DNA from 3 places in the Lederbergia graminis genome. Region 3 is predicted to be linked to each of the others. Evidence: riboswitches for the same ligand, from Rfam matches in the RefSeq annotation. Region 3 holds a riboswitch; each other region holds the start of a gene.

Region 1 (11,164 bases), on a different contig from region 3:
CATATTTGTGGTAATGACTATTCTGCCATGCTCCTTGTTCTGAACCTACAGTTCGACAATATGAACTGCCATCGGAAGCAACTAATCTATATCGTTTTTCTCCATTCATCATTTGTTCAAAATTCACATCTATACCAGAGGAATGAGCCTCTTCCAAACTAATCTTTTGTGGACCAAAGGACATGGTATTATTTCCTCCAACAATTTCTATTATTTTATACACTTCGACATAATACATTTTTAGTCCTGCTACCAACTGTTATTATGATATTGAATTAATTAATAGAATTATGATGGGCATCCAATCTAAAACATAACTCATTAATAAAGGAGATTTATTATTTGGTATAATTGAATTTAACTATATTGTAAGAAGGAGATTTTCTTTTGAGGAAAACCAAAATTGATCCCTGGTCCGAAGAGTGGGAAAAATCTTACTGCCATGAAGAGGGTAAATTAAAAGAAGTTCTTAAGGATGAATTAGTTGATATTTTCCACATTGGAAGCACCTCAATACCAACAGTAGGTTACGCTAAGCCTATAATTGATATCTTAATCGTAGTAAGGAATATTGTGAACGTTGATTTATACAAAAGTAAAATGTTGATATTAGGTTATGAGTCAAAAGGCGAGAACGGTATTGCTGGAAGAAGATATTTTACAAAAGGTAAGGATAATAGAACACACCACGTACATATCTTTCAAATGGGAAGCGAGTTTATAAAAACTCATTTGAATTTTAAAGAATATCTGTTACAAAATCCTATAGAAGCTAAAAAGTATGGAGAATTAAAAATAAACTTAGCAAAACAGTATCCGGAAGTACATCATAAGTATCAAGAGGAAAAACAGCAATTTGTTAATAAACTAGTTGGAAAAGCAAATGAATGGGCCCGCCAACGAAATTCTCCTAAATTAGGTAACTAATGCTTCGATGAATAATATATGGAGGGTTAATGTGACAATTCAAGAATTATTTGCTGATTCACCTGAGGGAAGCAAAGTCCATAAAAAAGTAATATCACCATTAGGGGGAATATATGTCTAAAGCAGATTTGAAAAAGTATATAAAGAGAGTTATTTTTTTAGCAATTGGAGTTTATATTATTTACAGTATCTATATTCATTTAGAGTACAGACACTATATTAAACAGAGTATTGATAGGAATTATGACAGTTTGGATTTTATTTCAGTTAAAGGTAATAATCTAGCAAATAGGCTTGAAGAATTTATTCAATTGCCTGTAGAAAAAGAAGAATTTAGTGATGTAAAAAGTGAGTTCGACAAAAATTGGAGAATTGTAAACGGAGAAAGTAAAAACATTCATTCTTATTTATTTACTATAAGAACAAAATATATGGGTGACGCTGCATCTGATTGGGATTTACTACAATTTAGCTTACTTCGTGTAGATGAATTTATAAATGGTATGACTAATAAGTTTCTTGAAAATCATTCGTATTCTATAAGTGATGAAGAAAAAGAGAAAATGGAAGCTGTAATTGAAGTTTTTAGAATCATAAGTGAAGAAAAAGATAATGAATTTGTTAACATAGAAGATATCTTAAAGTCTATTAAGGAACCAATGCTAATTATTAACGAAAATTATTCAGATGTACTTGAACGACTAGGTAGATAAACGTAATACCAAGGGGGAAAATATGAATTTACCAAATAAGATAACGATAGCTAGGATATTATTTATTCCTGTATTCTTAATTTTTCTGTTAGCTCCAATTCCTTTAGGAGAGGTTCAAATAAAAGGAATAGATATTCCTAACGCACATTTTATTGCTGCAATTCTTTTTATTATTGCATCAACAACAGATGGATTAGATGGATACTATGCCAGAAAATATAATCTAATCACGGACTTAGGAAAGTTTTTGGATCCTTTAGCGGATAAGTTATTAGTAGCTGCTGCGTTGATAGCGTTAGTCCAATTGGAAATAGTACCATCTTGGATTGCTATTATTATATTATGTAGGGAGTTTGCTGTGACAGGACTTAGGCTTATTGCAGTAAAGGAAGGAATAGTCATTGCTGCTAGTAATTTTGCTAAATGGAAAACACGTATTCAAATAATTTCTATTTCAGCCCTCCTCTTGCACAATGTACCTTTTTCGTATATTGGCGTTCCATTTGATATTTTATCATTATGGCTAGCCATGTTTATTACGCTATTATCAGGTTGGGATTATTTCGTTAAAAATAAGCATATTATTCTTAGTAGTATGTAGAATACTAATTTATCAACGGTACATAAACTTAGGAATAACAAAAAAGAATGGCGTGCAAGCTGAAAACAGCTTTGACATGCCATTCTTTTTCCTATTTAAAATGAAAACCTCTTTAAAACGGAAGTGTTTATTATTCATGTTTGTCACTTACTTTCCTATGTTCCAGTCATTGCAATTTGGATATCTTCACCTAATCCGCGTGTAGTTTTCTGAAGGCGAGCGGATTCAATCCTGTATGACGTTTAAAGCAACTTGAGAAATAAGGGGTGTACTGAAATCCTACGTGTGCGCCTATGTCGGCTACCGACCATTCTGTCTTTATGAGGAGGAGTTTTGCTTGTTCTATTCGGTATTGCAGTAAGTATTCCATAGGAGTGCACTTGTAGATATCTTTCATGCAACGAACGATGTAATTAGGATGATAATTCAACGCTCGGGATAGCGTCTCATTGTTTAGGTTTTCTTGAAAGTGACTACGTAGATATGCCTCTGTTTGCTCCGCTAGGTTCAGGACAGATTTTGTGGATGGTGTAGTTGCTCCTTCCCCTACCACACATCGTATCAGTTCCATGAAATGTTGCTGTGTTTTCCAATAACTGATCGACCCACTTTGATTGGAATACTCAAGTAGTTGAAGCAGGAGTCGCTCTATTCTAGGGAAATTCGATAGTATTGTATATTGTGGCAATTTCAATTTGTAAGGATTGCTCCAAGCATGCCGAATTGGAAGTGAATAATCTTCTTCGTTAGATTCACGATAGGTACCGGAATAGTCGAAATGGATCCAGTAAAAGGCGGTCTCCATTTGACATGGTCCCGTACTGTAATGGTATCGGTCAGGCAGTAGGAGTAATGACTGTCCGGGTCCAACTTCCCAATGTTTGTCGTCTTCTCCAATATACAAGCAGCCATCTGTTACAATAAGCAAATCAAATATGCCAATATTTCTGCGATTCGGATGTTGATTACCAGCCTCATATGTTGTCTGACCAATGGTTACATAATAAGGAAGTGGTGGTAACTCAAAGATAATATTACTCATCAGAATCAGTCCTCCTACTTGTGTGAAATATTGTAAAAAAGAGTTTAGTTTATTCATATAAATCACTATGTATAAATGATAATCTGTATTTTAAGAAAGTTCAAATTGTATATATTATTGTAGTCCAACTATATGAGCGGGAAATTTAACACTATTGGGGGATTTGCTATGAGAGAACTGAGAGGTAAGAACGTTACTCTTTATGATGGTGAGCTAAGACGTAGGGAAGCAGCAAACAGAGCGTACTTGATGAAACTGACGAATGATAATCTGCTATTTAATTTTAAATTAGAGGCTGGGAGATTTTCAGGAAGGAGTATACCTCCAGGAGCCCATGGGGGATGGGAAACGCCTGTATGTCAGATGCGTGGTCATTTTTTGGGTCACTGGCTATCTGCGGCTGCCATTCATTATGATCAGACAGGTGATCCGGAACTAAAAGTGAAAGCGGATTTGATTGTGGATGAGTTGGCAGAATGTCAAAAAGATAATGGGGGGAAATGGGTAGGTTCTATCCCGGAGAAATATCTCCATTGGATAGCTAGTGGAAAGGATATTTGGGCACCTCAGTATAATCTACATAAAACTTTTATGGGCTTAGTGGATATGTACCTCTTTGCTGGAAATAAAAAAGCGCTAGAAGTTGCTGATAGTTTTGCAGATTGGTTTGTACAATGGAGCAGTACATTTTCAAAAGAAAAATTTGATGATATTCTGGATGCAGAAACAGGAGGGATGCTCGAAATTTGGGCGGAACTACTAGAAATCACAGGGGATGCTAAATATCGTACTTTATTAGAAAGATATTATCGTAGTCGCCTCTTTGAACCACTACTAGAAGGAAAAGATCCTCTTACTAATATGCATGCTAACACTACTATTCCGGAAGTACTTGGCTGTGCAAGAGCCTATGAAATTACTGGGGAAGAAAGGTGGCTTGATATTGTCAAAGCATATTGGAAGTGTGCTGTTACAGAAAGAGGCTATCTTGCAACTGGAGGTCAGACCGCTGGCGAAGTTTGGATGCCAAAAATGAAGATGAAAGCAAGATTGGGAGACAAGAATCAGGAACACTGTACAGTATATAACATGATCCGCTTGGCAGATTTTCTGTTCAGATATACAAATGATCCTAATTATGCACAATATATAGAGTACAACTTATATAACGGCATCATGGCACAGGCTTATTATAGAGAATATGGATTAACTGGTAATAAGCATAACTACCCGTACACAGGATTGCTGACATATTTCCTTCCAATGAAAGCAGGTTTGCGTAAAGATTGGAGCACGGAGACGGAAAGCTTTTTCTGTTGCCATGGTACGATGGTTCAAGCAAATGCAGCCTTGAACCGTAATATTTATTACCAGGACAATAACGATATATATGTGTGCCAATATTTTAGTTCTGAGTTGAACACGTCCATTAATGAAGAAGATATTCGACTAATCATGAATCAAGACAATATGTCGGGGAGTAGTTTGACATCATCCGATATTGTAGGCTCCCAGGCTCTGAATGATATTACTGCTTCATATGAAAATATCCCAACATACCGAAAGTATGATTTTACAATAAAGACTCCTAAAAGCATGAAGTTCGCCATTCATTATCGGATTCCGGAATGGATTACTTCGGAAGCGAAGATTTATGTAAACAATGAACTACAAGGAAAAACAAATGAGTGTAATGTTTTTTATAAGATGGAAAGGCAATGGTCTGATGGTGATAAGGTTAGCATCATCTTACCGGTTGGAATCCAATTTATACCTCTACCAGATGATGAGAATATGGGTGCATTCCGTTATGGACCGGAAGTGTTGGCAGGTATTTGTCAGGAAGAAAGAATCTTGTTTGCTGATATCAATGAGATCACTTCAGAGCTGACATTGGAAAACGAACGTGAGTGGGGAAGTTGGAGATATTTCTTTAAGACAGAAAACCAAGACCCAGCCATTCAATTTAGAAGAATACGAGATATTGGATATGAGCCATATCAAATATACTTTAAAGTGAAATCGAAAGTGTATGTGGAAAACTAGAAAGAATAGATGTTAAGGTCGGTATATATTTTTTGACTTGATGTTTCCTAGAGAAAAGTTATGTCTCTAGGAAACATCTTTTTGCATTGAATAAAGATTTGCATTAAAAAAAATAGCCTAGTGACCTCTGTCTATATTACTACTTTTATATCTATACGCAGTAGTCTACTTCTCTATAAATATTCACATATTTCCCAAATAACCATGTCGAAATTTGTTGAAATTGCACTAATTTTGTCATACTATAAATAGAATTAATGTAGAAAACTTAATTTAATAGGCTATAAGATAATGGCAAACTTATTGAAAGGTAAGGACGCAAAGCCACGAACCTAAGGCGAATTTGCTATGGTAGTCGGGTTGCCGAAATAGCGGAGATAGAAGACTCCCTTTTTTCGGTGCGGTCTTTTTTTTTACTTCGAGATTGTTATCTTTTTCACACTTTATGTTTCTGTATCATATATGGCCAAGTTAAAGAAGAATTAGGATAAAACGCCTAATTCTATGTTTTTTGTTAGGCTCTGTTAAAGTGCATTGTTGTTAACAACTTAGCTGAGGCCGTGCCCGCGGAAAGCGAGTGTACAGGAGCAAAAATCAACAACAGAGTTTAACAGAGCATTTTGTTAAGGAGTAGAAAATTAGGAAAATGGACTTTGTTTTTATTCAATATGAAATAAAAAAGGAATTGTAAAGTTATACATACATAAGTAAGAGAAAAGCTTGCGAATATGGCCATGTTAAAGTTTCTACAGAAAAAAACATTAAAAATATGGGAATAATGAGGGTAGAAAAATGATGAGTAGAATTACAAATTTTAAAAGTATTAGAATGAAGATCTTATCTGGATTTTCCATTGTTATTTTGTTAGTTGTCATTTTAGGAGTGTACAACTTTTTTGTTACGAAAGAATCTAATAAAAATATTGAGAGTATGCTTAACAACGAAGTTCAATTATTAATAGCAAATGACAAATTAGTATCAACGATTGCGAATAGAATTGGAACTGCACGAGGCTACGTATTATTTGGTGGTGACTTTAAGGATCGATTTAATGAGTATACAGAGCAAGGGATACAAGCAGAAAAGATAATTAGAGAGATAGAGGTTACCGAGGAATTCGATACACTAATGAATCGTACGGTAGAATGGCGTAAAAGCATAGCTAGTGAAGTATTCAATGAATATGATAAGGGAAATAAAGACCTAGCTCTTAAAAATCTGGAAAAGCTTACGCCGGAAGCTCGTGAATTAATGATTGGATATGAAAAATTAGCTTCTGAGAGTGAACAAAAGTTAACTGAATTAGGAAATGACACTATCTTAAATGGTAATAGATCATTAAATGTAACATCTGTCATTACAGCTCTAATTATTGGTTTAAGTATTATTGTAGGAATTGTCACATCGCACTTTATTTCGAAGCCAATAAAAATGGTAGTAGAACGGATGAAACAAATAGCAAACGGAGATTTGAGACATGAACCGTTAAAAACAAAATCAATTGATGAGATAGGTCAACTAGTTCATTCTGTTAATTCAACAAATGAAAGTCTACTTACTATTGTAAAAGATATGATAAATGTTTCCGGTAGTGTAAAGAACAGAGGCGAGCAACTAACACAATACTCTGATGAATTATTAGCAGGTAGCCAGCAAATTGCAACAACAATGGAAGAGTTATCAGCAGGAGCGGAAGAACAAGCACATTCTTCGGCAACTCTAAATGAAAATATGGGGAACTTCTCTCAACAAATTATGGACGTTGCTTTAAAAGGTGAGTCAGTTAAGGAACAATCTGATACGATGCTTCAATTAACAGAAAATGGTAGTCATTACATGGAGGAATCTGTTCAAAAAATGGCTACGATAAATGGAAAAATGAAACAATCTCTATTAATGGTCAAAGGATTAGACAATAAGACGGATAACATTTCAAACCTAGTAAATGTCATCAAGGATATCGCGGCACAAACCAACTTACTTGCACTAAATGCTGCAATTGAGGCGGCACGAGCAGGAGAACAAGGAAGAGGATTTGCAGTGGTGGCTACTGAGGTTCAAAAACTTGCTGAACAAGTAAGTGAATCAGTTACAGATATTACATCGATTGTAACGGATATTCAGGACGAGTCAAAGCAAGTAGTTGAATCACTAGATGAGGGCTACAAACTGGTGGATGAAGGTACGAACCAGATTAAAACAACAGGAGATACATTTACAAATCTAAAAGAAGCAATTGAAACTGTCGGAGTACAAATTCGTTCCATGTCATCTTCACTTTATGATGTTTTAGACAACACAAAAACGATTAACTCTGCAATCGAAAATATCGCATCTGTTTCGGAAGAAAGTGCTGCCGGTGTGGAACAAGTTTCTGCGACCACCCAACAGGCAAGTACGTCAATGGAAGAGGTTTCCGAGAGTGCAAAATCACTAGAAGAAAATGCGAATACGCTCGACGCATTAATTCAACGATTCAAAGTGAACTAAAATAACCGATATTCTTAAAAATTTATAAACTACCTCCTATTGACAAGGGGGTAGTTTTCCTTATGTTGTTTATTCAATTGATAAGCTAAACTTATATTAAGAGACAATGTACAACTAAGGAGAGGTGGCAGCATGAAAGGTCGAACACATTTGACAATCGGGCTAGGAATAGGAGCGGTGGCATGCATTAACCAGCCACTTGAAGCGTTGCCTGTCATATTAGTGGCATCAGGTGTGGCATCCCTTGCTCCGGATTTAGACGGAAGAAATATATTAAATAATCGAGTAACGAAAACAGCTAAAATGATTAAAAAGGGCGGAGTATTTGTCGGTGGGATTTTAATGATCCTCTCACTCCTAACCTTTTTCATAGATTTTAACTTCTTGTCATTTCTAGATGAAAAATGGTTTAATCAGCAAAACAAACTGCTGCTTTTTGGGTGGGGAGTCGTTATTATAGGTCTTTCCCTCAAGAGCCAAGAAACGTTGAAAAATATATTAATGACGATCTTAAGCTTATTCCTACTCTACTATGCAGTTTCGAATGAATCATGGTGGATGGTTATGTTTGCCTTATACATAGGAGTAGCGGGATGGTTTGCCCATAGAGGACCTACGCATACTATTTGGGCGACGATGTATTGGGGGTATATGTCTTATCTGTTGGAAGTTCAAACAACTGTTGATGGCTTGGCTCTTATATCCATGTTTGCTTATCTATCTCATATAATAGGAGATATGTTCACGCCAAAAGGGATTAAATTACTCTCTCCACTTTCCAATAAAGTTTTTCGAGTTAGTAGGTAATCGGTGTTTACTTACCATTCGTATTGGTTATAGAATACAAAGCCATAAACTGAGGTGGGTAAACATATGAGTAGCAAAGATAATAAATTACCGAAAGACGAAGAGTCTATGGAACCTGGTAAATTAGAAGAAGGTCAAGAGTTTGTAGATGACATTCCTTTAGAAGATTTGAAATTAGAGATGGAAGATGAAAAGAAAAAACATAAGACAAAGGATGATTCGCAAAGCGAGCGAAAGTTTAAGAAGAAGCGAGGATAATTAGTAGAGTTCCTAAGTAATGAATGCATTTTAATATAGTACCTATAGATAGGATTCTTGGAAAAGAATGTTTCATCTATAGGTACTATTTGTGTGTTATATTAAAAAATAATAATGATATGTTTTTTAAAAGGGAAGTGTAAAGTAAAATGAATTTTTCTAATAAAACAGTAATCATAACAGGGGCTGGAAGTGGAATTGGAAGAGGAATTGCTTTTCATTATGCGGAAAAAGGGGCCAATGTTGTTATAGCAGATATAGACGAAAAGGCAGGTGCTAAAACAGTTTCTGCGATAAAAGAACAGGGAAAAGAAGCACTTTTCGTACAAACAGATGTAAGGCTGGAAATAGATATTGTTAGATTAATGGAAGTAGCTAATCAAACATACGGTCAAATAGATATTTTAATAAACAATGCAGGAAAGGGGTTATTCAAGTCACCTTATGATATCTCGATAGAAGAATGGGACGATATGATAAACACAAATTTAAGAAGTGTTTTCTTATGTTCACGTGAAGCAGCAAAATATATGCGTCATAACAAGGAAGGTGGTTCTATTGTGAATATTGCCTCTACAAGGGCCATCATGTCGGAGCCAAATTCAGAATCTTATGCTGCCACAAAAGGGGGAATTGTGGCAATTACACATGCCCTTGCAGCATCATTAAGTGCAGATAGGATTACCGTTAATGCGATTTCTCCAGGTTGGATTGAAACGGGAGATTATGCAAAATTAAGCCAAATTGATCATGAACAGCATCTATCAAAGCGAGTAGGAAAACCAGATGATATTGCACGAGCCTGTCTTTATTTAACAGCCAATGAAAATGATTTCGTTACAGGCATTAACCTTGTTGCAGACGGTGGAATGACGAGGAAAATGATATATGAGGAATAGACTAAAATCTATTTCATGAAGTACTACAGCCTGTTAGATACAAAAAAACAGAGAAATAAATATCCGAACTATTACTTGTATAAATGCAAGTTAGTTCGGATATTTTTTTTGTTTTTTTTGCAAGAATCTCTTACTGTGATATATCATCCATTTGAATTCATTGCTGCTTCTTTCCTCTCCACTCGTCTAGAACGGAATGATACATTCTATTTCTTAAATTGAATATTCAACAATTCCGGAACGGTGACAAACTTGTATCCTTGTTGTTGCAGTGCTGGAATAATTTGTTGGAGTGCTTTGATTGTATTAGTTCGATCTCCATCCGATTCTGCGCCGTCGTGCATGAGAATGATTGCACCAGGGTGAATTTTCTCTACTACATTTGAGGTTATAACTTCCGGCGGATCTTCTTGCCAATCCAACGAATCAACCGACCAGGCGATTACGTAATAGTTCATTTCGCCAAGCTTTTCTACAAGTTCATTGTATAAGAAACCATATGGTGGTCTAAATAACTTTGTCCGATAACCAATAATCCCGTTTAATGCATCTTCTGTTTTAGATACCTCTTCTTCCAGTATTTCAGGGGTGGCATCTTTGACAAGGTTAATATGGGAATATGTATGGTTTCCAATTACATGTCCTTCGTTATGAATTCGCTTCACTATTTCAGGATTTGCGACAGCTCTGGAACCAAACAAAAAGAAAGTTGCTGGAACATTGTATTGCTTTAATACATCCAATACACCATTTGTAAAGCGAGGGTCAGGACCATCATCAAAAGTTATAGCAATCCGTTTTTGGTCAGTAGGACCTTGTAAGAAAAATATATCTGGATATCTTTTTTGTAAAATTCTTAGGTCGACAGGCTGTTGACGATTCCGTTCAAGCTTTTCCGGGCCCCCTTTAAGGTCGGGAATATTCGCATGAACAGGTATGCCATCTAAAATATGAAAACAAAATATACATACAGCAACTAATAACCATTTTAGTATTCGATCGTTCATTCATTCATCTCCTTTTTGAAATAATTACTTACTTCCCCATTTTTCATGTGCACTTTGTTTCCCAATATGGAAGTCCTGTCTCTATGTAAACCGACCCCATTTGCCATTGCTTTAGGGGTCAATCTTCATTTACTTCCGTTTTGGATTCTGGATGGACACAGAATTTGGCCGCTTTGGATATGACGCTTTGCCTTGATCAGGTCCAGTCAAATTATTACGTTGGTCTAAAACCTTCCCAGTATACTCAATAGGATTTTGATTCTTAATGATTACCACCTCCTATATTAGGATGGGTAAAAATGAATCTCCTATAACGGGAAATTTTCCCATAGGAATTTCTGATAATATATTTTGATGATAATATACAACTTTTT
Region 2 (11,164 bases), 340 kb from region 3:
AATTACTCTGAGAAAAGACGACTAATATTGCTGATTTTTTCAGAAAAGTTTCATTGCTGCTTAATTAACTATGATAAAATATAAAAAAACTTTAATAATTGAGGGATGAAAATGGAATTATTATTCCTTGGAACAGGAGCCGGAGTTCCTGCTAAGCATCGCAATGTCTCTTCACTTGCTTTGAAGCTATTAGATGAGAGAAATGCAGTTTGGCTTTTTGATTGCGGTGAAGCAACTCAACATCAAATATTACATACATCTTTGAAACCGAGAAAAATAGAAAAAATATTTATTACTCATTTGCATGGTGATCATATATTTGGCCTTCCAGGTTTATTAGGCAGTAGATCTTTTCAAGGCGGATTGTCCGATTTAACGGTGTATGGTCCACCAGGAATACGCGATTATATTGATATTTCCCTACAAGTAAGTCAAACGCATCTAAAATATCCACTTAAAATTGTTGAAATAACGGAAGGGATTATTTTTGAAGATGAGCAATTTCTTGTAGAAGCTCGTTTATTAGATCATGCCATTTCAAGTTTTGGTTTCCGAATTACGGAAAAAGATAAACCTGGTACACTTGATGCCACCCAGTTAATGGCGGAAGGTATCATGCCAGGACCAATTTATCAGCGCTTAAAAAACGGTGAAATTATTACCTTAGATGATGGTAGGACCATTGCTGGCCATGATTACCTAGGACCGGACCAAAAAGGGCGTATTATCACCATTCTGGGTGATACGCGACCATGTACAAATGCTCTTAAACTCGCAGACAGTGCAGATTTATTAGTGCACGAGGCAACTTTTGCTGCAGGAAGTGAAGGTATGGCTACTGAATATTTTCATTCCACTACTACACAAGCTGCTCAGCTCGCAAAGGAAGCAGGAGTTAAGATGTTATGTTTAAATCATATTAGTTCACGATATTTGAAAGAGCAGTCAAAGCAATTGCTTGAAGAAGCAAAAGGTATCTTTCCAAATACGGTAATAGCTTCGGATTTTTTTGAATTAGCTGTTCCCGTTGGAAGTAAATGATAACTGCTAATTTCACTTCGATTCCTATTTTCTTTTAGACTGTTTTATATTATATCAATCTCATGCAGGTAGGTGTAGTAGCTTACCTGCTTTTTTTTATATTTTCGAATGTCCTAAGTGTCTGGACTTATTCGTTGCGGCTTCTATACATTTTATAAAAGCTTGGCCAACTCCTAGTTCATCTAATACGTGGAGGCCTGCTTCAGTGGTTCCTCCAGGACTTGTAACATTTTCTCTTAATTTAGCTGGTTCTTTTCCAGATGATTTAAGCATTTCTGCTGCTCCAGACAATGTTTGGATAATTAATGCTTTAGCAACTGATTTATCTAAACCATTTTCAATAGCTGCTTGTTCCATCGCCTCTACAATATAATAGATATAAGCTGGTCCACTTCCTGATAAACCTGTTACGATATCAAGTTGATGCTCTTCTACAATGGTTGTCATGCCGATACTTGAAAAAATATCAGTCGCAACGCTTCTTTGTTCCTCCGTAACGATATTATTAAAGACAAGGGCAGTTGCAGAAAGCCCTACACTAGCAGAGGTATTCGGCATTGCTCTAGCTATTGCACAATCCATCCCTAACTTATCTTTCATCTGTTCTATTGATATTCCTGCCATAACAGAAACGATTAATACATCATTTCGTATATATGTACGTATCTTTTCGAGTACTTCATTAGCATCCTTTGGTTTTACTGCTAGTATGATGATCGAAGTATCTTTCAGTAATTCTTTCATATCATATGTTGAGGAAATCCCATATTTTTGTCTTAGTTTCGTCATCTTTTCTTCGTTATGGCGATTTGTGACATATATATTTTCAGATGGGCAGATATTGTTTGAAAGCATACCTGCGATGATTGCCTCTGCCATTGAACCGGCACCTACAAATGCTATTTTCATCGCGATCCCCCCTTAATATTAATAATCTTTAGATTTATATGATTATGCTTATTATAACAATAATTGTCAAGATATTTTCTCAATAATCTGTTAGTATAGTAGAATAATGTTAGTTCCTGTCCATAGGCGGAGATTAATGCTGAACCTCCACCGTAGTTATAGGAAAATGATAAGAAGTCACTAGCAAATTGGAGATTTAATCATGGCATGTATAATTAAGTGAATTTTTTCATAAAGGAAGTTTGAATGGTATGGCAAGCATATTAAATAATAGGATTCGCGGAAAGAATATAGTGATTACTGGAGCGTCTGGAGGATTAGGTGAACAACTAGCATATTTATGCGCCAAAAACGGGGCTAATCTTTTTTTGCTTGCTCGTAATAAAAGGAAGTTAGATAAAATAGTTGCAACTGTTCATCAACAATATGCTGTAAAATGTACGGCTTTTGCATTAGATGTTTCTCAGGGAGAGCAAGTCAAACAAGTTTTTCTAAAAATAATGAAACAAGCAGGGACGATTGATGTACTTGTGAACAATGCTGGTTTTGGGATATTTGCAGAGGCAAAAAACACTGATTCAGCGGATGTTGAGGCGATGTTTTCTGTTAATGCTGTTGGCTTAATCACTTGTACACAGCAAGTGATACCATCGATGTCAAAACAGCAGTATGGCCATATTATCAATATTGCGTCTCAGGCGGGTAAAATTGCGACTCCGAAGTCAAGTGTATATGCAGCAACTAAACATGCTGTTTTAGGTTATACGAATGCATTAAGAATGGAAATGTCGCAAGTTGGTGTGTATGTAACAGCAGTTAATCCTGGGCCAATTCGAACGGGTTTTTTCCAAACGGCAGATCCAGGTGGTTCTTATCTTGAAAATGTTGGACGTTTACTTCTAGAACCAGAAAAGGTTGCAGAAAAAATTGTGCGAGTGATGCTTTCAAACAAACGCGAAATCAATTTGCCGCGTTGGATGAATAGTATTGCTACTCTGCATACAATGATGCCAAGTATTGTAGAACGACTTGGTAAAAAGGCCTTTTTCAAAAAATAAATGTATATAAGTTAAAACAAAAAACTCTCTTCTACGGAAGCGGGTTTTTATTGTTTTAGGGAATAAATTCCATTGAATAATTCTCTATAATCGGCGTATAATTAGAACAAATGTTCGTTGTTAAAGGAGACGAGGAAAATGGCTGTAGAGTATAATATGCTACCACGTCATAAAATACTTTGTATTGATATGAAAAGCTTTTATGCGAGCTGTTCAGCTGTAATGCAAGGACTCGATCCATTACAATGTCATCTTGCTGTAGTCGGTAATTTAAGCCAGCCTGGAAGTATTGTCCTTGCTGCATCTCCACGTATGAAGAAAGACTTCGGTATCAAAACTGGATCAAGATTATTTGAAATTCCAAATGATAAACGAATTAAACTCGTGGAAGCACGAATGAGTCTGTATTTACGAATATCTACGGAAATTATCCGGCTTCTTCATCGCTATGTTCCAAAGGAAGCAATTCATGTCTATAGTGTCGATGAAAGTTTTATTAAAGTTGATGGAACGAGTGCTCTTTGGGGCGATGCTAGAACAGTCGCCGAAAAAATCAAAGATGATTTACTGCGTGAATTTCAATTGACTTGTTCCATTGGTATTGGTCCTAATATGTTAATGTCAAAACTTGCTCTTGATTTAGAGGCAAAGAAAAATGGGATTATAGAATGGACATATGAGGATGTACCGGATAAACTTTGGCCAGTAACCCCATTAAGAGAAATGTGGGGGATAGGTCGGCGTGTTGAAAAAACATTAAATAATATGGGGATTTTTTCAGTAGGTCAACTTGCACAGAGTGATTTAAATTTGCTTGAAAAGAAGTTTGGGGTAATGGGGAATCAACTTTACCATCACGCATGGGGAGTGGATCTTTCCGAATTAGGTGCACCGATTATGGAAGGTCAAATTAGTTTTGGAAAAAGCCAAATTTTACTACGTGATTATGAGAAAAAAGAAGAAATCATGACGGTCATATTAGAAATGTGTGAGGAGGTTGCAAGAAGAGCGCGAGAATCTCGTAAGGCGGGGAGAACAGTCAGTCTCGGCATTGGTTATAGTGAAAAGGAATTTAGCGGTGGTTTTCTGCGTTCCTACACGATGGAGGAGCCGACAAATACAACAATGGATATTTATCGGGTCTGCTGTAAACTTTTCGAAACACATTACACTGGAAAGATAGTGCGACAAATATCTATAACATTAGCTAAGATTACAGATGATCAGCACATGCAATTAGATTTATTTAAGCCAAACAAGGTGCGCGAAAAGGAACTTGGATATGTCGTTGATCAAATTCGTCGCCGGCATGGAGCAACGTCTCTATTGAGAGCTATCTCTTATACAGAAGGTGGAACAACACGGAGAAGAGCAGCTCTTGTTGGTGGGCATAAAGCATAGAAGGAGGGGAGCGTATGATTCGTGACAGGGGGCGAATAAAATGGAATTCACTGATGCTTCCAGAACATGTAAAAATGCTGCGGAGTTGGGCAGAGGAAGATTTACAAGAGCAAGCCAAACAGTTAGATGAACAGAAATTAGAGATACTAAATGAGAGAGCGGAAGAGGCAATGAAGGATTGTACGCAAGTGATTATTACGTATTTTAACGTTGCTCAGTATGATCAAATAAAAGGGAGGATTATTTCTTACAACCCTTTAAAACAGCAGTTATGCCTACTGGATGAAGAAGAGCAAAAGCAATGGATTAATGTAGAGACTATTGATCAAATCGATATGATAGATGAATGAACAAACCCGCAATCATAAATGACTGCGGGCTTTTTACAAGAAATTTAGTCAATTTCTTCTGCTCTTACAGATGATTCAAATACACCTTTATGAGATCCATCGCAAAAAGGTTTGCGCTTGGATAGACCACAGCGACATAATGAAAATGTTTGTTTCGTAGGGATAACATTTCCTTCTCCATCTATTAATTCTACATTACCGGTAATTCGATAAGAGCCATTGTCATTCACTTTAATTTGTACTTTATCCATAACTAAACACACCCCTTATATATTCTTGTAATTAAAATACTAGAAGGTAAAGCAAAGAAATGCAACCTTATATATGAGAGTGAGGGTAATATGGTAAAATAAAAGGGAGAAAGGATGGTGCATTTTGATGAAACTAACGATTACAGACGAAGCTGTAAACCAAATCGAAGCAAAAAAGCAGAATCAAGATTTTGTGGTAAAATTAAAATATGAAACAGATGGCTGTGGTTGTGCAGTAAGTGGAGTACCAACACTACAATTAATGAAGCAGCAGTCATTAGATCAAGAGGATATTGCCTTAAAAACAAATGCCATGGATGTTTATATAGAAAAATCAAAGGAAATTTTCTTTGCAGATGAATTAAAGCTAGATTATTCCGTACAAACAGGATTATTCCGCTTAGTGAGCCCAGGAGAAATATTAAATGGCAGAATGAGTTGCACGATTCAATAACAACAGTGAGACTGGGACAAAAGAAAATAGATGAAATTAAAAACCGAACTATCGTTTGAATCAAAGATAGTTCGGTTTTATTCTGCGTTCGAGAAGGGGTCCACTATACGAATATAAACTAATCAGCGAAGTGTATTTCCAAAGCGTATAGTTACACTATACATTGTCCTAATTACGTCTAGTTTTCAAATGGTTTTGTCCCATCTTCTTTACTATTGTTATGTTAATTTTAGCAGCTTTTCTTTCAGCTCGTTTTCCATAGTGACAAGTTCTTGTTCTGCTTGTGCACGTTTTGCACGACCTTCTTGTTGGATTTTAATTGTTTCTTCTAATGTTGTAATTAGGTTAGACTGTGTTTTCTTCAATGTTTCAATATCAACAAGTCCACGTTCGTTTTCACGTGCAGTTTCAATTGTATTTGTTTTTAACATATCGGCATTTTTAAGCAATAAATCATTCGTCGTTTTCGAAACTTGCTTTTGAGCTTCAACAGCTTGACGTTGACGGATTAAAGTTAATGCAATTGCAATTTGATTTTTCCAAAGTGGAATTGCTGTCATAATGGAAGTTTGAATTTTCTCCGCAAGTGCTTGGTTTGTGTTTTGAATCATTCGGATTTGCGGTGCACTTTGTATCGTAATTTGTCTACTTAATTTCAAATCATATAAACGTTTTTCTAGGCGATCCGCGAATTGTACCATATCATTTACTTCTTGATAAGCCATTTGATCCCCAGATGCTTCTGCTTTTTTCTTTAATTCAGGAATTAACTGTGTACGTAACTCTTCTATTTTGAGTTCACCAGCAGCAATATAAATATTTAGGGCATGGAAGTACTCTTTATTTTTTTCATACAACTGTTCTAACGTTTTAATATCATCAACTAACGTTTGTTTTGATTGATTTAATTTAACTGTTATTCGGTCAATTTGCGCACCAGTTTTTTGGTATTTAGACATAATTTCTTGAATCGAGTTAGAAATTCTTCCAAACATCTTCGCAAAGAAATTCTTTTTCTCAGGTGTTAATTCATCCGGATTTACATCGCGAAGCTTACTCATTAAATCATTTAAAATATCCCCAATAGGACCGATATCTTTATTTTGAACGTGATCCAACATATGGGTAGAGAAGTTCAATAGTTGGCCTTGTGCTTGAGTACCGTAAGCAATCACGGCCTGATGATTAGCTGGATCAATTTGTTTTGCAAGTTCTAGTGCTCGCTTTCGATTTTCCTCAGGTAATGTATCAACTAAGCGTGCAGGTTTGGCCTCCACCTTAGGGGCAGGCTGTGGTACGAGCTCATCATCTCCAAATGGATTTGCAAGTAAGTCATCTAGGCTATCTGTTTTTAAAACGGAATTCGTTTGATTATTTTCACTCATTCTTTCGTGCTCCTTTCATCATCAAGCGGCTTGTAGTCCAGTTTTTTTAGTGAATGTTTAGCAACATCTAATTCAAAGTTTAAGTCATCAATATCAGCAGATAAAACATGGTATATATCTTTTTTTATCGATTCGCTTAAATCCTCTAGGGTGCTTTGCGTTTCTTTTAAGGAAATATACATTTTTTCATTTTTAACAGGTTGTGCAGCAAGCATTGCATAACGTTCAGATAATTCTACTACAGAATCAAGATGATAGAAGAAAAAACGTTCTGCACGATAAAAACGACGAGGATCTTTATTAATAATTCCAAACATGCGTTTCGAAAGTTTTGTCAATTCATATAGCTGCTTAAACGCACCCATTGTTCTAACAGAGAAGAACGCTTTTTGTAGTCGACTGATTTTTTTCTTTGCGTCTTGTAAATTTCTTTGAATATAGGCATATTCTTTTCTTGTTAATTTATTCTTTTTCAAAAATTTATAATTTATCACAGTTTTAATTGTGAAAAAAGTAATTCCACCGATTGCAATTGCAAGGAGAGAGGAATTAAGAAAATTCAAATCAAAACCAAGTAATAAAATTAACCAAATAATAAATGTTTCGCCGGCAGTAAACATACCGAGAAAAAATGAATAAATAGACCTCAACATGCATCGACTCCTATCCCAAACTATCCTTACATTATTTACGGACTGATGGTAAGAAAAGTTTCACCTATATATCTATTATAAGTAATTAACTGTGCTATTTAAAGTATAGAAAGCGATAAACAAAAAACTATAAAAACATACGTTGAAAAGATTGATTTACAATAAAAAATGTAAGACGATAGGAAGTAGAGGAAAAAGGGGTGGATGAAATTGGCAAAAAGAAAACAAAAACAACCACAGCATAATAAGCAGAAAAAAGATTCAGATGCGCTCACTTTAAAAGATGGTCTAAATATAGAGACGTTAGAGAAACTCAAACAAACTCAAAAACAATTGCTCGAGCAAGAAGAAGCGAAAAAAGCGGCTGAAAAGGCACGTTTACAAAAGGAAAGAAAACAACGTGAAAAAAATAAATCTTTCGAGGAATTATTAAACGAAACATCACTGAACTGGAAAGATTTTAAATAATATAAAGGCTTGGTTCCACATGTGGAAACCAAGCCTTTTTAAATAGATTCAGGCGATTCAATTCTCTTTGCTGTTAATACATAGCGATCAGGAGCATCGCCAATAAAATAAAACGGATAACAAGTTGATACAGTTAGGATTTCGTCAGGAGCAGTAGAGCGAATAACAGTTGTATCATCAGCATCTACGATTTGAGAACCAATAATTTCATAATAAAAATCCCCATAAGGCATTTCTACATGAAAAATATCACCATTTTCTAAATCACCTAATTTACGGAAAACAGTATCACGATGGCCAGATAATAGTATTTGATCTGGTTGACCTGGGAACACAGTATTGGAATAATGTCCAACACCTTTTTCTAGTTCTTCTTCATCTGTACCTTCGATGATAGGAAGTTCCGCATCCAACTTAGGGATATTTAATATGCCAATTACTTCGCCTTTTTCAAAGGAAATATCCAATACTTCTGTTTCATTCTTAGGTATCTCCTTTTTGAGACCTGACTCATGATGAACTAATTCTTTTGCTTGTGCCAATGAAAGATTCGTTTTCTTTTCTACAAGATAAATGTCTTTCAGTGCAGTAGCTACTAAGATGATTCCAGTCAAAATCAAAACAACGGAGACAAGTTGAAATAGTCGCTTCCGCATAATAATCGTGAACACCATCCTTAATAGAAAGTATAGAAGGCTACTATTTGATTTATTATTTATTTCTCATTTTCCATTTATTGAATTCAAGAAATTCACGAAATTCCTGTTTGGATATACCGGAAGACATTGCTTCACGGACAAGATCTTCCCAGTCACTATCAAGATTTGCATCTTGGTTTCCATCTGTTTCTCCATGCAGTAATGTTTGAACAGAGATGTTTAAAACGGCAGCGACTTTTTCAAGAAATTGTATAGAAGGGTTCGATTGGATATTGCGCTCGATCGAACTTAAATAAGATTTTGCAACACCAGCTTTTTCGGCTAATTCTGATAAAGACATTTTGTTGATATTTCGATATTCACGTATGCGTTCACCAATCATGTATCGTCACCATCCTTCGGGTATATTATAACATATAACGAAGGCATGTTTCATATTTAGAACAAAAAATCATTTCAATTTTCCAGTAGATGTTGATGGAACAACATGAGAGCGCTCTCTAAAAAATTGGCGAATATTTTCTACACTTATTCCTGACTCTATAGCAGATACAATTAATTCCACCCATTCCTCATCTAGGTGAATATCTTTTAGTGTTTTACCCAATGTTACCCCTCCGACATCAATAGTTTAGGTATGTTTTAGGTAACCCAGCCGCCGTAGTTCCTACCGTAGGCCTGTGGCTTTGCGTATCTGCCTTTCGATCAGACTTGCCTTTATCTTTGAAACATATCACTTTATACCTATATTATAGCTACTCCAAAAGTAACAATCTCAAGAAAAATGTCGATGTCGAAGGGTTTTTTATAGGGTGTATTATTACGCTACATATATCGAATCGTGTCGAAAATAGACGGTTTAAATAAAACGGAAAAAATTTATGCGTGATGTCTATAAAAATAAGGGTGAAAATTGTTAAGAAAAACAGTTATTACGATCGTTTTGTTGAACAAAATTTATAAAGTTATCTATGATTGGTATAGATGCTTTTCTTTGTAATCATTTCAATATATGCAAGCTCTTCTTTTGATAGCGGAAGCGCGTTAACTGCACGAGCATTGTCGCGAATTTGTTCTACTGAACTAGCTCCTGTAACGACAGATGCGACTTGGTCATGAGCTAAATTAAATTGTAATGCGATTTCATTAAGAGTACGAGTATTTGTATCTAAGAGCTTTGCTTTTAAACTATTAATGATTTCCTTTACTTCTAAAGCTGAATAATCTAAATAACTTTCCCAATCATAGTGTTCTGCTTCTAAACTTTCAATCATTTTTTCACTAAGCAAACCTTTTGCAACAGAACCACGCGTTACAATACTAATATTATGTTTCTTTAAGAAAGGCATAAGTTCTTCAGGACGTCGATCAAGCAGACTATATTGCATCATGTTACTAACAATATTTGACTTTTCTGCGAAGCTACGTATGACATTAGGGCGTATAGAGGATATTCCGTAGTACCGAATAAGTCCTTCTGCCTTTAATTCTTCAAAAGCTTCAATTGTTTCGTCAATAGGATCATCAATGGTACCACCATGGAGTTGATACAAGTCTATATAATCTGTATTTAGCCGGCGGAGGCTTTCTTTTACAGCATTTTTAATATATGACTTTGATGGATCCCAGTGCCATCCATCTTTTTTCTCCGTCCATCTATTACCAACTTTCGTTGCAATAATGACTTCCTCACGGTGAGGACGTAAGATGCTGCCGATTATTTCTTCGTTTATTCCATAATCATATAAGTCAGCTGTGTCAAAATAATTAATTCCCTCGTCCAGTGCAGCTTCGACTATATAAGTAGCTTTTTCTTTATTAGTACCTAGTGACATACAACCAAGTCCAATTTTTGATACAAATAAATCGGAATTGCCAAGTCTTCTTTTCTCCATAATTCCTCCCACCTTCACATTCGTTTACTTTCTATATTAACTGATATAATTAGATGAAAACAAAATTAAAGTTCTGGTAACACTATGCTATGATATGGAAAGGTAAAATTAGGGGGGAAAACAGTGAAGAAATTTGAAGAAAAAACAATTAAGTCAGAAGCGATTTTTTCAGGGAAAATAATTCAATTGCAAGTGGATGACGTATTACTCCCAGATGGTAAAGAGGCGAAACGAGAGATTGTAAAACATCCAGGTGCGGTTGCTATCATTGCGTTAACCGCTGAAAATAAGATAATAATGGTAGAACAGTATAGAAAACCACTTGAACGGTCCTTACTGGAGATTCCTGCAGGAAAGCTCGAGGTTGGAGAAGAGCCCAAGTTAACAGCTGAACGAGAATTAGAAGAAGAAACAGGTTATCGTGCTGGGAATATAGAGCATCTTATTTCCTTCTATACTTCTCCTGGTTTTGCTAATGAGCTACTCCATCTTTATATTGCAACAAACTTAGAAAAAGTGGAAAACCCATTAGCCGGAGATGAAGATGAATTTGTGGAACTTCATGAATTATCATTAGATGACGCGTTAAAGGCAGTGGAAACAAAGTGGATTTATGATGCGAAAACTGCTTATGCTGTCC
Region 3 (11,164 bases):
GAAGCGAAATGAGCATCAAATTGTTTTAATGCACGCATCATCCATTTGGAGGATCCTATCCATTTGCGATTCGTTCTTAACACAAATTCGTGAAGTAAGTTTGCTAACGTCCCCGCAATACAAATTCCTTCAGCCCGATCTCTATTTCCTATAAAATCTTCCAAAGTATCCGTCAAGAAGTAACGCTTTATTGTAATCGTTTCTTCTGTCCATTCTTCAGGTCCCTGCTCTAATATCTTTTTAGCTTCTAGTTTCAAATTAGCCAACACATTAGTATCTTTTAATACAATTCCTTCTAGAATCATTCGTTGCATCGATGGTCTAGCATTTTTATAGTCTAGGTCAAATATATATTTGTAAGATTTCAGGTTATGGATAAATGCCTCTATTGGCCAACCAAATTCAATAAAAGACTCCCTATAGGAAGTTTGAATACTATTATCAAATATAACAATATCGAGATCAGACGTTTCCGTTGCTTCTGCTCTGACAACACTTCCAGCAAGTAGCGCTGCTTGGCAGTCAGGGAAATATTGATTAACGAACTTTAACGCTGCATCCATAGGTGAAGGTTTCTGAATATCTTTATTCATTCTGAACCTCTTTAGAGTTTATTTTTTTATATCAAATGGTTTATTTTTTTATATCAAATGTTATATTGTCTGATTTAATTTCAGATCAAATTGGGGTTTTGTGGCATATTCCATATAATGTACTCTTCCATTAAAATCTAGATACTTTTGATATCTGCTACGAATTGCTGGTGCAGTAATTAGATCAAGTACTTTACTTTTTTCCACCCAACGAACTTCGGATGTTTCCTCTGAAGTGGTTAACTCGCCACTAATGGGATAACATATAAAATCTAATATTACTTTTGTTGGAACATCTGTCACATTATCGTACCATTTATAAATAGAAGTATTGGAAGAAACATTTAATAAGTTTGAAACTTCTACATCTATTCCGCTTTCTTCTTTAATTTCTTTTTTGAGTGCATCGATTAAATTTTCTCCAACTTCCACTTGTCCACCCGGAAAAACCCAGCCACCATGATGAGTTTTAACTAATAAAATGAATCCTTCATTATTTTCAATAATTCCACCGACAGCTACAATATGTGTTGGCATCTTCATTTTTGAATCCCCCTCTGAAATTAAAAAGACTATACTCTAACTATGGGAATATTGCTCATCACCTCATTGTTATTAACAAAAAATCTCATGTATATTTCCATCTGGATCAGCGAAGAAAGCAGTCGTTTGTCCCCAAGGCATTTGCGCGGGTGCTTTGATGGTTGTAGCACCTTTACCAATCAATCCTTTATATGTCTTCTCCACATCTTCAGGCGAATCACATGGAAAAGCAAGTTCGAATGATTGTCCTTTTTTTTCTTCAAGGAAAGAATAATGATTACCTGTAATTTCTGACATAATTTCTCTACTGCAAATTGCGAATCTAACTCCTTCACTTTCAAATTCAACATTGTTCGGAGATTCTCCTGATACAGTAAATCCAATAACATCACGGTAAAATTGAGTCATCCTTGTGATATCATTCGTTAAAATTGTAATTAAATTAATTTTTGCTTTCATAGACATTTCTCCTTATGGTAAGTAGTAAAAAAACAATACATCTTTTGTCTATTTCTACTAAGTATGAGATATCTCCTGTTAATATCAAAACTTTCACTCGTAAAATGGAGTCATATGTCCTTTTTTATAATTACTTGCAGATGGAAACTCTCGCTCCACTACGTTGTCTATGGAAGCGAGAGCTTATTACATTTAGACATACCACACTTAAAAAAAACTCACCAAAGATGGAACATAAATATACTTACACTAATACTCTACACTTCAACCCTCCCCTATCTTTTTCAGCAATAATAGTAAACTCCCAAGGTATATTTTCACCTTTCCAACCATGGTGCTCTTCAAACTTTTGTAATGTAAACCCTGCTGTAATGACACTATTTATAATTTCGCTTAAAGTATAGGATTTAATCAAAACATCTGGGAAATTATGATGTTCTTCTTCTGAGAAGAAATGTTTATATGCAACATCCCCGTTATGCAATTCATTATCAAAATAGTTAAATTGTACTCTATTAGCAGTTAGACATTTTCTAAGTGGATGAAAATCACTAAGAATCAATCTTCCACCGTTTTTTAGTAAGTTGTAAAGAATGTACAAGAATTTATTAATATCAGCAAAGTAATGAAGGATACCGCCTTCTAAATATAGAATATCAAACGCTTCTCCATACTTTTTTAAGTCGATATCGTATATATCTCCTACGATATAATCAATTGTTGTGTTAGCACATTTTGCTAGTTCAAGTGCATATTTTTTATTTTCTTCTGATATATCAAATACAGTGACATCTGCTCCAAGTAATGCTAATGGAACAGCTTTTCTTCCATTTGAACCACAAAGATTAGCAATCTTTTTATCCTTTATTTCAGTAAAATATTGTTGGTGTTTTTTTAAGAAAGCAAGAGGATTAGCTTTTATTTTTTCGGCTTTTTCTTGAGGTGTACCATCTCTTTTATGCCAAAATTCGTAAGCACGATATTCCCATGCTTTTTTGTTTTGGATACTTTGGAGATTCATAAATATTCACCCTTTCAATTGATAATAAAGCCAATTAATTAAAAAATGTATCTGCAATATCCTCCACATTATTAATTGTTGGGAGTTTTCCGTCTTCATCTCTAATAATCAAATAAGAACCAGTGTCTTGTTTTTTGGAGTTTTCTTTATGTCTAATGATTAACTCTATTCCATCTCCTTCATCTTTCTGTAATTGAAAATAGTAATTTAGTACACCTTCTTCTATATTTCTAGCTTTATTCTTATCATATGGGACATCTAAATCAATGTAGATAGTAAGCCATAAATCATTTTTTACATCTACTATTTCTTTGAAAAGTAGATTTATATCTTTGTTTACTCCATCTCGAAATCCTACATTTACATCGATTTTCTTTATATTATCAATATACTTATGTGCGTATCCCCATTTGTTTAAGACTTGCGTTCTCCATACTTCTTCCATATAAAAGTCAATAACATCGTTTTTGCGCTCCCAGGCATCAAATGTAATTCCATTGTCCGTTGTTAATGTAACACCATAACCCATATCCTTTGAATAATAACCCTCTTTTTTAGTAATCGTAATATCATATTTCTCTTCCATTTTTTCTTGTAAATTATTAGCTACTTCGTTTATTTTATCCTTTCGACTGTCTTGTGAATTTTTAAAACTAATTGCAACAATGATGATAATAACCATAAGCGAAATGATACTGATGATTAATACCCATTTCTTACTCATTACGCATCCTCCTTTTTTATAGATTACATCGCTTACATTAATAAGAAGATTCATTATAAAACACTAAAAAATAACCCACCCAAGTGGGTTATTTTAATTATTGTTGTATTTCTGTCGTTGAGTGAATAAGCCATTTATAATCATTATTGTTATTTTCATCTGCCCTTACAAGATGGTGAATAAATATTGTATGTGCCTCCAACTGATTAGTCCCGTCTGTACATGTAAGGAATTGCTCCAATTTTACATTTGCAGTATTCTCGTTAATTTCTAAAAATTCAATGTTTTGAAGCTCAACTTTTATATTATCATAATTTTGGAAGAAATCTGTAGTAATATCCACTGTTACTTGATAATTAGGTGTTTGAGGGTCAATCGTATTCATATACTCCTCTACACTTTCTATTTCCATTGCATCTGCATTTGCTTCTATTGTTCTAATGATTTCTTCTTCATCACTAACATCTTCTATATCAAGATTGGAATATAGTTCAATAATTTTATCCATATCGGGATGAGTGATATTTAATTCTTTAAAGTAATCAAAATCCTGTAATACGAAATCGGCAAATATTACTTGATCTGTTACTTGGTCATATTTATGTTGAGAGTAGAGCTGGAAAGCTTCCTCATAATTATTGGAGAATAAATATGCATGTGCTAGATTGACAATAAAAAGATTGGAAGTGGAATTAATATCAATGGCTTTTTGAGCAGATTCGACTGCTTCATTTGGCAATTCATTTAATATCTGGAGATAGGATAAATCCCCATATGAATCCCCTAATTCCTTAGGATTCTTTTGGAATATCGAATCTTTTGCTCGTAATTCCTCTAGCTGTACAACACTATTTTGGATATCTAATAAAGCATATGCATGATAACCTAGTGTTCGTTTCATTAGGGAAATGTTTCGATTTAGTACACCTATTGCATACTGTGCATCAAAATTCCCATCAAATTCATATAGAATATTGGCCATATCTCTTGCTTGTATATATAGACGTAAAGCACCTATATAATCCTTATCTTGATTTAGATTATACCCATTGTCCCAATATTCATATACGATATCTAGATGCTGTGATTTAACCGATTCTTCGTCGAATGGCAGTGCAATTCCCTTACTTACTTCAATATCAATAATTTCATTTTCATTTACGTTTTGCTCGGCCTGTAAGGATTGTTTTATGACGATTCCTTTATTTACGTACAAACTTTCAACATACGATATCATCCCTAAAATTAACCCTTTTTGCTCCAATAATGTAGTTGCTTCAGTTTCATTTAAATTAATAAGATTTGGAACCATTACTTCATTTATCACGATATCTTCTTCATCGTCAGGTTCATCATCATCTTTTTGAGGTTGTTGTTGCTTATCTTTTGGAGAATCATTTGTAGTAGTGGAATTGCTGTTATTTAAAATGAAATGATTCACAACAAATATGGCGCTGATACTTATAATGATTATTAATGAAGCACCTGCTCCAATCCCAATCCAAAGCCATTTTGCTGTTTTTTTCTTAGGTTGTGCTACTGCATCTTGCTTATATTCCACATTCATATTAGGAGTAATAACGAGAGATTTTTGATGAATTTGACTATCGTTGCGTTGTTTCTTCCATATCATGATTAGTATTATCCCTACCATCATAATCAGTAACGCAATACCTGCGATCACAATCACCCATATGAATGGAAAAGAATTTTCTTCTGAACTTGGATTTTTCGAGTTAGTTATACTTGAATCCACCTGCTCTTGATCATCTGCTGTCATATATTTTATTTTGAGAGAATCTAACATCGGAATTAGTTCATCCACTCGGACTGCACCATTAATTCCAGTTGCCGTCGTAACGGTAAACGTATTAATTCCTAACACATGACCATTATCATTGATTAGAGGACCACCTGAATTACCAGGATTAATGCTAACATCGATTTGAAAAATCCCTCTACCTTCTTGTGTTGTAATTTTACTAATTATCCCTTTTGTAATTGAAACATCATCTGGATCACCTGAAGGAGAATCATCAATAAGATCTGCATCCCCAGGAAAACCAAGTGCATATACTTCTTGACCAGGCTTAACACTTTCAACATTCCCAATTTCTAGTGGCTCTCTATTCGTTAATTCTTCGGTTAATTCGAGAATGGCTATGTCTTTTTCTTGATCATAGTCAATTACTTTTGCTTTCATTCGATTATTATCAGTAATCAAGATGTGAACATCTTCGAGATTTGGTTCAATTACGTGATAGTTTGTAACAATATGTTTTACAGGCTTATCTAAGCCAATTGCAAAGCCAGTACCTGTGTACATTCGACCAGTAACATCCATACATAAAATTCTTACAACACTGTTACGAAACTCATCAATTGATTTTGCTTCGGCGTTTTTCTGATTAGGAAGTAACAGGATGAAACTCATGAGTAATAACGTAATGAAAAAAAGAAAAAGGTACAGTCCTTTTACAGATCTCAATTTATCAATCATCCATCAATCCTCACTTTCATCACTAAGCAATTTTTAAAAAATTTATATGCTTAAAAAAGTCCTTAATCGTATATGTATGTCAATCGAGAAAGAAATTGCTTATCCATAAAGCTATTACATAAAATGAATTTTTAGGTTCCATATTATGTTAAATAACTTACTTGTAGGTAAAGTGAAATGGATAGATAATGTCGATATATTGAATTTTTTCAGTCTGAAAAATGAAACTTTAGGATCAACAAATAAAAATCCACCAGTCGTTACTTGGTGGATTTTTAGCATTTAACTATCAATTTTCCGCAATGATTTGGTTTAATGCTTTATCGATTGTGTCATACTGAAAGGAAAATCCATACTGTAATAATTTTTCTGGTATGACCCAGCGACTTTTTAAAATTAATTCTGTTTCTGTTCTAATTAAAATTGCCCCTAATTCAAGCATCCATTTTGCTGCAGGTAAACCGAACTTTCGATTAAATGCTACTCTTAGTTCTTTCATTAATGTTTCATTTGTGACTGGATTTGGGGTCGAACAATTAATTACTCCATTCATGTCTTCTCTATCTTTAATAAAGAGAAGAATATTATACAAATCCTCTACATGGATCCAGCTAAACATTTGCTCACCAGAGCCTTGTTTACCTCCAAGGCCAAATTTCACCAAATATTTGTATGGGGTCATGACACCTCCGCTTCCACCTAATACAATGGAAATTCTAAGAGCAACTTGACGAGTTTTTGGTAAAGTAAATGAAAAGAAAGTCTGCTCCCATTGTTTTGCAACATCTACTGAAAACCCACTGCCAATTTCTCCTTCCATTTCTGTCATTGCACGGTCCTCGGCATGTCTGTATATTGTTGCAGTACTTGAATTAATCCAAAGACCAGGTGGATTTTTACATTCAGATAGAGCATTTCCTAATATTTTAGTAGTTTTTATTCTTGAATTAAGAATTTCTGCTTTATTTTTATCATTATATCTGCAATTGACCGACTTTCCTGCTAGATTTATTAACATTTCAGCATTTTCTAATGCATCAACAATTTCATGTTTATTATCCCATGAAATATTTGGAGATTGTCTGGAGATAATTTTCACTTCATATCCTAAGGTTTTGAACTTATTTTCAAAATACTTACCTATAAAACCAGTACCTCCAGCAATCACGATTTTCTTCTTCATAGTTAACAACTCATTTCAAACTTATTTCTCTAATTTTGTAAAAAAATCTCTAAATATGGCATCTCTGTCTACATGATAGGCATAACGGATGAAATGCCTAGAAGCATCAACACTATATGTGCGCTGATCGGTCAAAACTGGACTATGGATAATTTGCGTTGGAATAAAATGATGATTGACTAGATATGCAATCGCCGCAAGATCCCAAATCACTTTGGAATACGCGTAGTGATTGTCATGGTATTCTTCAAAGCGCATTGTTAAGAAATCACCAATTTCTCCTTTTCCTTTTACGAATTGCTTCATTTCTGAAAGAGTTGTATGAAGATGTGAGGTAACACCCATACACGGAATTAATACTAACGGAACACCACAGTTTAATACGGTCTGGGCAGATACCACGTCTTGTTGTAAATTAAATTCACTTGTATTTGGCCAGTGTAAAGCATGACCACCTAACCATACCACTACAATTTTCTCGATAATTTTTGGTTCTATTAATATAGCAGACGCGATATTAGTGATTGCACCTATTGCAACGACATATAACAGTTCATCATCTGGTGTTTCCATTGCTCTTTTTACTAAATCATTAGCTGCTTCACTTTGTAAAGGTTCATTTACATTGTTTAAGAACGTATTTGATCCTTTATAAACAAAATTATCGTGAGACATATTAATTCTTTTTAAAATCCTTAAAATTTCTTCATAGCTTTTTTCCATTCCATCCAATGGACTTGTAGAACGATTATTAAGGAATGGAGCGGCATAGATTGCTTCTACTTGTAATTTTTCTTGAGAAAATAATGCATAAACAATTGCAAATTGATCATCAATCTCATTGAAGGTATCCGTATCCAGAATCATTCTAACCTTGGATGTTGGCGGAGTTAATTTTCTTAGTAACGTAACATCGTCCATCTTTTGAAACATATAGTCCTAGCCTCCATATTAAAGAGTCGTATACTAGATAGTTCTCCTAACAAGAGAAAAAATCCTTTAAAAGATTACTTCAATAAAATTGCAATTAGGGAAAGACTACAACCGATCGCAAAAAATATGATACCGAATTTAATACTTTTAGTTGAATCATCTACAAATTCATTGGAGATAACATTTCCGACATTTATATTTTTAAAGTTTCTCCAGAACTTAACATACTGAAATATGCTAATAGTCCAAAATATTATCGCCATTAGTACAAGAGTTAGGATTATCAACACTACCTCTCCCCTTTATTAACGGTTCACCTTTTTACGAATCAATGGAAGTAAAGGCTTCAATAATAACAAAAAAATCAACTCTTTTTTAGAGTTGATCATGTAGTGTTTTTTCTTCTGCCAATTAAATACATAATTAAACCAAATAAAAAACCTGCTATAAGCCATATCCAAACAGGTAAGGCTGTCTTTTCTGTTACCTTCACATTAGGATTAATTGCACCATTTTTCTCTATATATTCTTGGACATCTTTTTGTTTGATGGAAAATGTTTTACTATCCAATACTTCTATTCCGTTTATATTTACTTTGATTTCTAGGGTATACATACCATCTTCCATGACAGAATGGTTCCATGATATTGGAAAATTGATTTTTGATTTTGGAGCCATTTTAATGGATTGAAATTCTCCGCTAAATAATGTATTTTCTCTTTCATCACTCACAATATATGTCCCATTAATATCCTTTTGAATGTAATGGGCATTATTGATCATCTCCAAAAGAATTTCACCTTTATTTTCTGGCGAGAAGCTAGCACTTCCAAATGTGAAATCTGGCTTTGTCTCATTCGGGAGGGATAGTTGAATTGCAATCGCATGAACAGATTCAGTTTTTAAGATAAAATTAGCTGTTTCATTATTCTGTACCTTATCTTTTTTTGCATCTTCATTAATTGTTTTAAAACGTACCCCTCCTAAAATCGTAGCCGCATTCGTTTCAGGTACTTGAAGAGTGAGTGGTACGACTGTTTGAGAATAAGGTGGAATGATGACACTGTCTGTAACTGTAATATAATCCTTCAGTTGAATTGCATCTGAGAGTAAAGAGGTATGAGGTGAAGACATTTCCGCTTCATACATGATTCCACCTTTAGGATTCGTATACGCATTAGCCGCTTCAATATAAACTATTAACGTTTTATTTTGATTGTTTTTAATGCGTACGTTTAACGATTGGCTTGATTTTTCATCAACAATTAGATCAAAATATCCTTTCGTACTTTTAATCTGATTATCGGGATAAATCGGTTCCACAATGATTGGCGCTATATTCTCATCTGCATTGACTAGCAAAGAGGGGATAAGGAAAAATACTGTAACCAATGTTACGAACAAAGAATAAAAAAACTTCATTAACTAGACCTCCAATCTTTTCGTATTTTACCCAAGATGGAAAAATTTATAAAAAAAAGACCAAGTCTTTATGACTTAATCTCTAGAAATTATAGTTATTATGGGCCAGCATTAAAGTTAACTGTAATAGTGGAAGTATAAGTTCCAGCTTTTACATCTTTCGGGTTTAGGGTTAATACAAGCGCCTTTTCAGGGAATGAAATATCGAATTTACCCATTCCGCCATTTTGATTTGCTGATAAGATTTTATAACCACCAGTACCGTTGTCGATAGTACTTGAATCTGAAATTGTAAAAGTACTTATATCAGAAGATCCTGCTAGTGGAGTAACTTCCGCTTTCTTTAGAGTTAAGGAATTTAATGGAAGTGTTTTTGCTCCTTCTAATTCACCTGTAGTGAATTGAGTTGCTTCTACATAAATGTCCCAACCTTCACCACTTCCGCGTGCATCTGTTACGGTAAAGGTACCAAAATCTGCATCTGCTGTTTGGATAGTACCATCTAATGTAACAGCTGAAAAATTTCCAATAGTTGGCTCCGTTTTTTGTAATGTTCCACCTGTAATTGCTGTTGAACTAGCAAAGGATGAAGTTGCAAATGCACCTACGACAAACCCCATTGCGACTATCCGTAAAGCAAGTTCTTTAAATTTATTCATTAAAAATATCCCTCCAAAACAAATTTGTGTTTTTGCATCGGAAGAATTTCGAATTCCACAAAAAAAAGTCTGTTTCATTCTCCATTCTTCAGCAGCCCAGCCACCATAGCAAATCGCGTTAGGTCTGTTGGCTTTGCGTCATCGTTTTTCAAGCAACTTTGCCTTTATTAAGAATGAGATTAGAACAAAACTATGACTCTATTTATCTATGTCCTATTTTGTTGTTCTCTCTGAAACTAATAATATTAAAAACAACGAGAGTTGAATAGATATTGATTTTTACCAAAGTTGCTTATAATTTCCTGTGATATTTTGGACTCAGCTCACTCCAAACATCAAATTTATTACCATTTACATCATGAAAAACAAAATTTCTTCCAGCGTGTCCTCTGTCCTCTATATCTCCTACAATAACATCCTTCTTTATTAATTCTTTATGTATTTTTTCTAAAGCATCTATACCATTTACTTCGAATGTAAGCGAAAATTGTTCTTTTCCTTTATAATCAATAAAATTTGCAGTTTGTTTTTCATTCGCTTTCACAAGAAAAAAGCTTTGATCAGCAAGGTTAATTATTGCTTTATCATTGTCTTTATAACTTAATTCTGCATCTAATCTTGTAACATACCATTCAGTTGCAATATCTACATCTGTTACAGGAATATATGTTGTCCCTACTCTTATTAACTTTTGTCCCATCGAACTTTCCTCCAACCATTTTTTTCACCAAAAAAAAGTGATTACTAATATGCAGAAATCACTCTAATATTGGTTTTTCTATTAATTCAATTTTTTTCACCTTTGCAATACTTGGCTTTCCTTCTGTTATTTCACCGCCAATTGTCGCTTGAATTTTATCGCCTGCTTTGAATTTCTTCGTATTAATATCTTGTAACTCTAAAAAGTCATATAAATAAGCATCTAATGTACCATCTTGAATACCTTGTTGAATTTGCTTATATTCTAGTATGTTCAAATTTTCACCGATAACGAGTGAGTCTTCATTTACTTGGATAATATAACCTTGAACGATTAATTCAGAATGGTTATCATGCTTCTGTTTTGCTTGCTGGATGATATATTCAGCTATATTTGTTAATTCAATCGCAGCTCTACTGTGATCAC

Evidence for each region. Region 3 has a riboswitch for cyclic di-GMP ahead of ACFPM4_RS02170 (WxL domain-containing protein). Riboswitches for the same ligand answer to the same signal wherever they lie in the genome.
Region 1: it holds a riboswitch for cyclic di-GMP, as region 3 does, so the genes downstream of both, ACFPM4_RS04685 (methyl-accepting chemotaxis protein) here and ACFPM4_RS02170 (WxL domain-containing protein) in region 3, are expected to answer to the same signal.
Region 2: it holds a riboswitch for cyclic di-GMP, as region 3 does, so the genes downstream of both, ACFPM4_RS00480 (anti-repressor SinI family protein) here and ACFPM4_RS02170 (WxL domain-containing protein) in region 3, are expected to answer to the same signal.

What each region holds. Positions count from the first base shown of each region.
Region 1 covers NZ_JBHSMC010000003.1:26,560-37,723, forward strand. Annotated here, with positions in the region: gene ACFPM4_RS04655 (hypothetical protein) at 1-238, opposite strand, end outside; gene ACFPM4_RS04660 (GrpB family protein) at 388-927, shown strand; gene ACFPM4_RS04665 (hypothetical protein) at 1,179-1,640, shown strand; gene pgsA (CDP-diacylglycerol--glycerol-3-phosphate 3-phosphatidyltransferase) at 1,663-2,241, shown strand; gene ACFPM4_RS04675 (helix-turn-helix transcriptional regulator) at 2,432-3,283, opposite strand; gene ACFPM4_RS04680 (beta-L-arabinofuranosidase domain-containing protein) at 3,452-5,329, shown strand; cyclic di-GMP riboswitch class I at 5,613-5,697, shown strand; gene ACFPM4_RS04685 (methyl-accepting chemotaxis protein) at 6,122-7,819, shown strand; gene ACFPM4_RS04690 (metal-dependent hydrolase) at 7,952-8,626, shown strand; gene ACFPM4_RS04695 (hypothetical protein) at 8,693-8,884, shown strand; gene ACFPM4_RS04700 (glucose 1-dehydrogenase) at 9,034-9,783, shown strand; gene ACFPM4_RS04705 (polysaccharide deacetylase family protein) at 9,990-10,790, opposite strand.
Region 2 covers NZ_JBHSMC010000001.1:75,533-86,696, forward strand. Annotated here, with positions in the region: gene rnz (ribonuclease Z) at 112-1,041, shown strand; gene proC (pyrroline-5-carboxylate reductase) at 1,138-1,950, opposite strand; gene ACFPM4_RS00430 (SDR family NAD(P)-dependent oxidoreductase) at 2,202-3,008, shown strand; gene ACFPM4_RS00435 (Y-family DNA polymerase) at 3,147-4,409, shown strand; gene ACFPM4_RS00440 (YolD-like family protein) at 4,424-4,759, shown strand; gene ACFPM4_RS00445 (CDGSH iron-sulfur domain-containing protein) at 4,804-5,010, opposite strand; gene ACFPM4_RS00450 (iron-sulfur cluster biosynthesis family protein) at 5,138-5,464, shown strand; gene ACFPM4_RS00455 (toxic anion resistance protein) at 5,683-6,849, opposite strand; gene ACFPM4_RS00460 (5-bromo-4-chloroindolyl phosphate hydrolysis family protein) at 6,846-7,499, opposite strand; gene ACFPM4_RS00465 (YqkE family protein) at 7,713-7,970, shown strand; gene ACFPM4_RS00470 (class D sortase) at 8,009-8,626, opposite strand; gene ACFPM4_RS00475 (helix-turn-helix domain-containing protein) at 8,682-9,011, opposite strand; gene ACFPM4_RS00480 (anti-repressor SinI family protein) at 9,081-9,236, opposite strand; cyclic di-GMP riboswitch class I at 9,272-9,355, opposite strand; gene ACFPM4_RS00485 (aldo/keto reductase) at 9,595-10,524, opposite strand; gene ACFPM4_RS00490 (NUDIX hydrolase) at 10,648-11,164, shown strand, end outside.
Region 3 covers NZ_JBHSMC010000001.1:415,426-426,589, reverse strand. Annotated here, with positions in the region: gene ACFPM4_RS02220 (nucleotidyltransferase domain-containing protein) at 1-593, opposite strand, end outside; gene ACFPM4_RS02215 (NUDIX hydrolase) at 654-1,136, opposite strand; gene ACFPM4_RS02210 (VOC family protein) at 1,209-1,595, opposite strand; gene ACFPM4_RS02205 (class I SAM-dependent methyltransferase) at 1,840-2,616, opposite strand; gene ACFPM4_RS02200 (hypothetical protein) at 2,651-3,340, opposite strand; gene ACFPM4_RS02195 (trypsin-like peptidase domain-containing protein) at 3,438-5,840, opposite strand; gene ACFPM4_RS02190 (TIGR01777 family oxidoreductase) at 6,130-7,023, opposite strand; gene ACFPM4_RS02185 (nucleoside hydrolase) at 7,045-7,956, opposite strand; gene ACFPM4_RS02180 (hypothetical protein) at 8,031-8,219, opposite strand; gene ACFPM4_RS02175 (DUF916 domain-containing protein) at 8,342-9,379, opposite strand; gene ACFPM4_RS02170 (WxL domain-containing protein) at 9,478-10,038, opposite strand; cyclic di-GMP riboswitch class I at 10,126-10,211, opposite strand; gene ACFPM4_RS02165 (VOC family protein) at 10,331-10,738, opposite strand; gene ACFPM4_RS02160 (DUF3221 domain-containing protein) at 10,797-11,164, opposite strand, start outside.